DNA from 2 places in the Bacillus sp. NPDC093026 genome. Region 2 is predicted to be linked to the other one. Evidence: riboswitches for the same ligand, from Rfam matches in the RefSeq annotation. Region 2 holds a riboswitch; the other holds the start of a gene.
What was found. A riboswitch is a leader RNA that binds a small molecule or an ion and turns the genes downstream of it on or off. The one in region 2 is predicted to bind glycine.

Region 1 (4,434 bases), on a different contig from region 2:
GAAAGTTTCCGGTGATAATGACAGGCTTGCGTCCCCAGCGATCCGCCAGTCGACCTGAGAAAAAGAGAGCAATCAATTTCCCGATTCCAATCGCCGATACAAGCAGGCTGATTTTTTGAATATCAACATGATAGCGTTCTGATAAACTTTCCATATTTGATGCCACAATAATATTGATCATACCTAGCATGAAGTAGTTTAAATACATACCAAGCGACGATTTAATATAAGAATTCTTCATGTTCCCACTCCTATATTTGAAACCCCTTCAGGGTCAAATTCATTTGTATACCCTTTGTCATTTCCTTAATGATAGGTAAGCCCGTCACAACACCCCTTATGTGATGAATGAAAAATTGATGAATATCCATTGCGATGTTCTAATAAGTATATCGTTATACTAAAAATAAAAATAATAACAATGAATATGAAAAGATGGAGATGATTAACTTGATCAGGGTCAGCCATCTACATAAAGTTTATATGAAAAATAGGTATAACGATATACCGAAAGAAGCAATGAGATTAATATACTCCTGCGTTGAAAATGTGTCAAGTTTATGACTTTGTGATTTAACTTGTTCAATGAAAAAAGGAGAATTGATCAGCAATTCTCCTTATCGTCAGGAAGTAGATGTCTCTCTAATATGAAGTTGTGGCTTTAGGATTAATCGTTGTAACTCTTCATCTTGTTCGTTCATTTTGTTGTATAAAAGCTGAGCGGCTTTTACCCCGATGGATTTTGGAAATGACGAGACGGTCGTAAGTGGCGGGTGATACATCTCTGCTTCAGGGATATTGTCAAAGCCAACGACATCTATATCTTCACCTGGTTTCATTCCACGTGATGTAAGTTCCTGAATGACACCGAAAGCAACTAAGTCACTGAAGCAAAAAATAGCAGTTGGCGGCTCGGGCTGATCCAGCACTTCTCCAAGTGATATCTTCCCGCCTTCACGAGTAGGCTCGATGTCAATAATGAGAGAGTCGTCGATGTCAAGTTGAGCCTCATCATGGGCTCTTTGAAAGCCTTTCATTCGCTCAATCCAAGTGGATGAGGACTTGATTCCGCCTAAAAAGGCAATGCGTGTATGCCCTTTTTGGAGTAGGTGGTGTACCGCCATCCAAGCGCCTTGTTCATAATCTACTCCGACATAGTCACAATGAACTTCAGCCAGTTCACGGTTGGCAAGTACCTTTGGAATTCGGATATGATTTAACTGCTTCACAGTTCGAGTAGAGCTCTTCGAGGCAGGATTTAAGATGATTCCCCCGACCCGATGCTCCACCATTGTGGAAATGAGCCGTTCCTGCTTATCGACACTGTCAAAGGTTGTACCGAGTAAAACGGTATATCCAAGTGATTCAAGAGTCGTTTGAACCCCTATTAAAAATTCAGAGATGAAAGTGTTTGAAATGTCAGTAACAATGACACCCACTATATTAGAGCTTTTTGATCGCATGTTTGCAGCGACACGGTCATATACGTAGCCTAGTTCCTCCATGGATTGAAGAACTTTTTTTCGAGTGGCTTCAGAGATTCTTGGGTTATTCCGAACAACAAGAGAGGCTGTTGAAGTCGAGACACCAGCATGTCTGGCGACTTCCTGTAATGTGACGCGCTCTTTGTTCAATTTTTTCATTTGAATTCACCAACTTCAATGGATTGCTTGCATTTTTGGTTCATTATCTAGACATAATGATGGATCTATTGTCAAACGGTACGAGTATTCTTTGATATATTATACCTTAATTAGGAGACATTGATGAAGTGAAGTCATATGCTTTGTAAGGGCTCCGGATGAATGATCTTATAAAAAGATTACCATTGACAGCTTTCTTTTAGAGGCGTAAAATATAAAATTATTCAGAAATAGAAACATTTAAAGTAAATATGAAAGCTATGATTGCTGTGGGTCACACTATGGCAGGAGCAGCTTCTGGAGAGACCGCATGCATGTGCGGCGCCGAAGGGTTCACAATCTCAGGCAAAAGGACAGAAGAGTACGGAATATTGTATTTGTGATGCATGGATGATGTCATGTATTGCTTTTCTCTATTTTGCTATTCTTATGACCATGAGATTGGAGCGCATCCAATCTTTTTTTTTATGGGGTTTTTTACAGTTTATTATTTCAATATAAGATCGTGTGTAGGAGGGCGTTGAAGTTGGCACAACAAGAGTTAAAACGAAATTTATCAAATCGACATGTACAATTAATTGCAATCGGTGGAACAATCGGGACAGGATTATTTTTAGGTTCAGGTAAGGCGATTCAATTGGCCGGCCCATCCATTATTTTTGCCTATTTGATTGTAGGGATGGCCATCTTTTTTGTCATGAGGGCACTTGGGGAATTACTTTTATCCAAGGCAGGCTATCAATCTTTAACCGATATAGCGGAGGATTATCTTGGTCCATGGGCTTCCTTTGTGACAGGGTGGACATACTGGTTCTGTTGGATTATGACAGCGATGGCGGATGTGATTGCTGTCGGTGTTTATGTGCAGTATTGGTTTAACATTCCCCAATGGATTCCTGCATTCATTTGTTTGCTGATTTTACTGGGATTTAATTTATTGACGGTGAAGCTTTTTGGAGAAATGGAATTTTGGTTTGCATTAATTAAAGTAATGACAATTCTATTGTTAATCAGCGTTGGGATTGTGTTATTAATCATTGGTTTTCAAACAAATGCTGGACCTGTGACTGTCATAAACCTTTGGTCACATGGCGGGCTGTTTCCAAATGGCATAACTGGTTTCTTATTGTCATTCCAGATGGTGGTCTTTGCCTATGTGGGAGTGGAGCTTGTCGGGGTTTCCGCAGCAGAAACAGCGAATCCACACAAAAATATTCCGTCAGCCATTAATAAGATTCCATTGAGAATTTTATTTTTCTATGTTGGCGCAATCTTTGTTTTATTATGTATCAATTCATGGATAGAGCTGAATGCATCAGAAAGCCCATTTGTCAAAACCTTTGGACTTATTGGCATTCCAGTAGCAGCAGGGCTCATTAATTTTGTCGTACTCACCTCTGCGGCTTCAGCTTGTAATAGCGGTATGTTTTCTACGAGCCGAATTTTGTATCATTTAAGTCATCAAAAGCAAGGGCCATCTTTATTTGGTCGATTGAATCATCACGCAGTTCCAAGCAATGCATTATTTGTCTCAACCCTCGTTGTCTCTGTCGGGGCTCTTTTAAGCAAGTTGATTCCAGAACAAGCCTTTGGGGTTGTAACGACGATCAGCGCAATTTGTTTCATTTGGGTTTGGAGTATTATTTTAATTTGTCATCTTAAATATAAAAAAACACGTCCACAGCTTCACGCCGCATCTACCTTTAAAGCACCATTCACACCATTTGTGAATATATGTGTTCTTGTGCTATTTGCAGCGATTCTCTTAATCATGCTATTTGCTGACGCCACACGACCAGCTCTGCTATTGACGCCCATATGGTTTGCATTCTTATTTTTAATGTATGCATGGAAGAAACGTTGTGCTTCATGACATAGTTGATAAAAAAGCACAGCCTTTTCCTAAATAAAGGCTATCCTTTTCGAAAATGAACGCTTTCTAATTTTAAGTAAGTATTGCGCATTTAGTATGATGAGGACGAGCCTAGTAACCATGATCGAAAAGAGCTGAGAAGGGTTCGCTCCAATTGAATACACAATGAGAATTAACACGGCATTGGTCAAAAGATTATTCATCGCTTGATATGTGGAAAAAAATTCTTCAAGCATCACATGCCTTTTGCCTTCATCAGAAAATGGCGAGTCATTTTCTGGCATCATCTTTGTCTGATACACTTGGTAGTTTTCGATTAGGATAGACTAATTTCAGCACAAACAAATGAGGTGATGATAAATAGAAGGGTGAGCCATCATTCTTGTTGAGTAATGATCGAGATACCGATGTGACTGTATTTGCTAACGTCAAATCACTAAATGTTTAATATTGCTTCGCTTCAAGTTCATCTTTCTCATCACCAGAAAGTGAGAGAGATACTTTTTTTCAAACGTGAAATAGCCAAGAGGTAGTATTTGATGAGAATAAAAGTCATACCGGCGATAACAAGGGTTGATTCAAATGCAATATCCAGAAGAAGTGCCATCTCTAATTTGGCTGCTAACAAACCTAATAGCATTTTGAATATGAATATAGCTTTACTGTGATTTCGTCCTTCTCGAATAGAAAAATATGTTCAATGGGTTCCTGAAAAATACGTGAAAGTTTAACAGCAAGCAAGAGAGACGGCATTAATTCGTTTCGTTCCATTAAGCTAATCGTCTGACGAGAAACCTTTGCACGCTTTGCAAGCTCAGTTCATCTCGTGCACGCAACTCTTTTAGTCGAGTTTTCATCATGTCACCTCAAATTTTGATCTGAATCTGTTTTGCTTGTAAAGTATCATATTTTTTTTGA
Region 2 (4,434 bases):
TAACGCATTTAATGCCTGATTGGAACAAATATTTGATGTCGCTTTATCTCTTCTAATGTGCTGTTCACGTGCTTGAAGTGTCAGCACAAATCCGCGAACACCATTTTCATCCTCTGTTTGCCCGACCAAACGGCCTGGGACTTTGCGCATTAATTTTTTAGTGACGGCGAAATAACCGCAATGAGGTCCGCCAAATGCAGCTGGAATCCCAAATGGCTGTGCATCACCGACGACAATATCTGCCCCAAGTTTTCCCGGAGGCGTCAGTAAACCAAGTGCAAGCGGATTACTCGATACGATGAATAAACTTTTTCCTTTATGCGCAATCGGTTCAATGTCTTTCAGTGGTTCTACCACACCGAAAAAGTTTGGATATTGCACAAGTACCGCCGCTGTCTCCTCGCAAACAGCCTCTTCTAATGCGGCGAAGTCAGTCTGCCCTTTTACAGCAGGCACTTCGACCACGTCGATATGCTGCCCTTTTGCATATGTTTTCAAAACAGCTCTTGATTCAGGATGAACGGTCTCAGAGACAACGATTTTTTTCTTTCTTGTATGTCCAGCCGCCAGCATTGCCGCTTCAGCTAATGCCGTTCCGCCATCATACATGGAGGAGTTGGCAAGATCCATTCCAGTGAGTTCGGCGATCATTGTTTGAAACTCAAAGATGGCCTGCAATTCACCTTGAGAAATCTCCGGCTGATATGGCGTATACGCTGTATAAAATTCAGAACGTGAGATCACATGATCCACTATGACGGGCTGATAATGATCATACACACCAGCACCAAGAAAAGATGCATACGACACGGTATCCTTGTTCTTTGCAGCAAGACGAGATAACTCCCTCTCAAGTTCTGTCTCAGATGCTGCCTGTCTAATGTTGTATGATCCTTTAAATCTCACCTTTTCTGGGATATCTGAAAAAAGCTCGTCAATCGACTGGACGCCGATGACATCCAGCATTTCTTTTTGATCTTGCTCTGTTTGCGGCAAATACCTGTGCTTCATCCTCTATTCCCCCTCGTTATTTGGCTCTTTTATAAAATGGTGTTGCGACGATTTTTGCTTTCAAACGCTTTTTACGAATTTGCACTTCAACTTCTTTCCCAAGCTGAGCAAAGGATGTTTGAATCAAGGCAAGTCCTACATTTTTCTTTAAGGTTGGAGATTGTGTGCCCGTTGTCACAAAACCAATTTGTTCGTCTCCTGAAAAGACCGGATAGTCTGTCCGCGGAATTCCTTTATCTATCATTTCGATCCCGACAAGCTTTCGCTTCGTTCCCTCTTCTTTTTGCTTTTTGAGCACGTCTTTCCCGATAAAATCTGTTTCTTTATCTATTTTCACAGCAAAACCAATCCCGCCTTCTAAAGGAGAAATTTCCTTTGTCAACTCTTGACCATAAAGAGGCAGCTTCGCTTCAAATCTTAAGGTGTCACGTGCACCGAGCCCGCACGGTATTAACCCTTTAGGATGGCCCGCTTCTAATAAAGCCGACCAAATGTGAACTGCATCTTCTGACTGGCAGTAGATTTCAAAGCCGTCTTCTCCTGTGTAGCCAGTTCTTGAGACAAGCACTTTTTTGTTAGCAACTGTCGCTTGTAATTGAAACGTAAATGGTTTCAATGATGTCACACTTTCATCTGAAACTTCCTTAATAATGTCAGCAGCAAGAGGCCCCTGCAATGCTAACAAGGCGATTTGATCAGAGACGTTTTGAATAGACACGTCACTTTCATTCTGGTGTTTCAACAACCAGTCAACATCTTTTTCAATATTTGATGCATTAATAACAAGCAAATAGTTGTTTTTTTCTTTTTGATAGACGAGCAGGTCATCCACCGTCCCGCCATTTTCATAACACATAGCTGTATACAGTGCCTTGCCGTCTGTCAGTTTAGACAAATCATTGGTTAATAATCTTTGTAAAAAATGAAAAGCATCATTCCCTTTTACTTCAACCTCTCCCATGTGAGAGACATCAAAAAGCCCTGCTTTTGTTCTGACAGCTTCATGTTCTTCTTTAATGGAAGAAAATTGGACAGGTAATTCCCAGCCCCCGAAGTCAATGGTCTTTGCGCCAAACATTTCATACACATGAAAAAGCGGTGTTCGTTTCAACATCAATCGTTTCCCCCTTTTTTTACAGTGCGAAACACAAGCTGAATTTTCAGAAAAATTACAGCAAAAAAGGACAGAGAGCTCCCTTTTATCAAAAAGAAGTCTCTGTCCTTGCACCTGAAAGTTTACAGCACAGCATCATTGTGCGTTTTCCCCTTTGGTGGTTTGCTAAAGCAATGAGCAAACACTCTCCAGAGTTGCGTCCGGTAAGAGTACTTTTGCCTGAGAGATTCACTGAACCATTTCAGCTTGCTCCTTCGGCGCCTGCCAGTGCTGAATAACCGCCAAGTCTCTCCCCATACCATCATCCGCTCATATTCTTCATATTAATTGGACATACTATCAAAATGAGTGACTGATTTTCTAGATCACTTAACAACATCCTACCATTAGAAACGGATAGAGAGCAATATAAAAATCATTAACATTTTTAAAATAATTATTCACTATCGTTCGCTTTTATCGTTATATGCAGACTTTTAAAGTCCTCTTAAAAAATGAAGCGTTTAAAAACAGAACAATTTCTTCATTACTTGATAGAAAGGTAGGCATTTACATTGAATATTCAAACGATTTTTGACCAAGAATGGACAAATGAATTTCAACATCGTCTTGCAAATGACGGTCCCTGGGCGAACTGGGACATGTATCGGTTGGCTGCGCAAGTTCAAAAAGTCACTGCGATTGACTCGTTCGAGGGCTTGCAGGCACCTGCACATCTGCCCGCCTTCACCCCTTTAAAGCACCAGCTTGAAGTAGCTAGAAGAGTTGTAGAAGAAATGAACGGAAAAGCCATTTTAGCAGATGAAGTTGGACTTGGAAAAACTGTTGAAGCAGGACTAATTATAAAAGAATATATGATTCGAGGGCTTGCCAAGAAAATTCTCATTCTCGTACCCGCTTCTCTTGTTTCTCAATGGGTACAAGAGCTTCGGACGAAATTTTATATTGATGCTGTCGAACAGAAAAAAAGCTATGTCTGGGAGCAATGTGACGTCGTTGTTTCTTCGATTGATACAGCGAAAAGAGAGCCGCATCGCAATACGATTTTATCAATCGCCTACGATATGGTCATTATCGATGAAGCACATAAGTTGAAAAACAACAAAACGAAAAATTATGAGTTTGTGAGAAATTTAAACAAGAAATTCTGCCTTCTGCTGACAGCCACGCCAATCCATAATCGAATTGGAGAAATTTTTAATCTTGTATCCCTTCTGAAGCCTGGTCATCTAGGAAATGAACACCAATTTAAAGATGTATTTGCAAAAAAAGACTTGCAGCTTGAAGATCATGATCGGTTAAAACAGCTAGTCAATAAAGTGATGATTCGTAACCGAAGACAGGACACGGGCATCGAGTGGTCAAAGCGGCATGTCAAGACGATTTCCATTGATTTCTCCCCAACAGAGCAAGCGTTATACGATGAAATTTGCAAGCTGAAAGAGAACCCGTCTTATACGAAACACATGTTTTCCATTATGACCTTGGAACGAGAATGTTGCTCAAGCCGTGAGGCCGTCTATATGACGATTAAAAAAATGCAGGAAGAAGAAAAACACATTCTAGGATCTTCTGCCATGGCGCAAATCATGGAGAAAATCAACCAAGTCGAGCAAAACTCAAAAGCACTAGAAGTGGTAAAACTCATTCAGCAGCTTAATGAGAAGGTCATTATCTTTACTGAATACCGCGCTACACAAATTTATTTACAATGGTTTCTGCAACAAAATGGGATCAGCTCTGTTCCTTTTAGAGGTGGTTTTAAACGGAGTAAGAAAGACTGGATGAAAGATTTATTTAGAGAGCGTGCTCAAGTATTAATTGCGACAGAAGCAGGCGGTGAGGGAATCAACCTTCAGTTTTGTAACCAGATCATCAATTATGATCTCCCATGGAACCCTATGCGCTTAGAACAGCGAATTGGGCGTATCCACCGCCTTGGGCAAAAGCGAGATGTCCACATTTATAATATGGCAACGAATGGAACAGTCGAGGAGCATATTTTGAAGCTTCTTTATGAAAAAATCCAACTGTTTGAAAACGTCATTGGAGATTTAGACGATATTTTAACACGTATTGATATTAAAGAGGCAGAAACGGAACTTCATCACATTTTATATCAAGCCCAATCTGACGGGGACATGAAAAAGAAATTAAGCCAATTTGCTTCCTACTTATCAAAAGTACAAACCCCGCTTTTGGAAAAAAGACAACAAGGCTCATAAAGGAGAGTTAATCTATGAAGCAGCATGACATTCACGCATTTCTTCTACGTTTTTTTCAGGCGAATCAATGTGACATTCTCGAAG

Region 1: linked by a shared signal. The riboswitch ahead of ACIQCE_RS05300 (amino acid permease) and the one ahead of gcvT (glycine cleavage system aminomethyltransferase GcvT) in region 2 are both predicted to bind glycine.

Annotation. Positions count from the first base shown of each region.
Region 1 covers NZ_JBIVPN010000002.1:78,058-82,491, forward strand. The annotation lists gene ACIQCE_RS05290 (MFS transporter) at 1-241, opposite strand, end outside; gene ACIQCE_RS05295 (LacI family DNA-binding transcriptional regulator) at 624-1,643, opposite strand; glycine riboswitch at 1,931-2,010, shown strand; gene ACIQCE_RS05300 (amino acid permease) at 2,170-3,516, shown strand; gene ACIQCE_RS16370 (hypothetical protein) at 3,546-3,803, opposite strand; partial or broken gene ACIQCE_RS05305 (helix-turn-helix transcriptional regulator) at 4,147-4,373, opposite strand.
Region 2 covers NZ_JBIVPN010000003.1:97,137-101,570, reverse strand. The annotation lists gene gcvPA (aminomethyl-transferring glycine dehydrogenase subunit GcvPA) at 1-1,011, opposite strand, end outside; gene gcvT (glycine cleavage system aminomethyltransferase GcvT) at 1,028-2,125, opposite strand; glycine riboswitch at 2,226-2,319, opposite strand; glycine riboswitch at 2,323-2,430, opposite strand; gene ACIQCE_RS09495 (DEAD/DEAH box helicase) at 2,680-4,350, shown strand; gene ACIQCE_RS09490 (YqhG family protein) at 4,365-4,434, shown strand, end outside.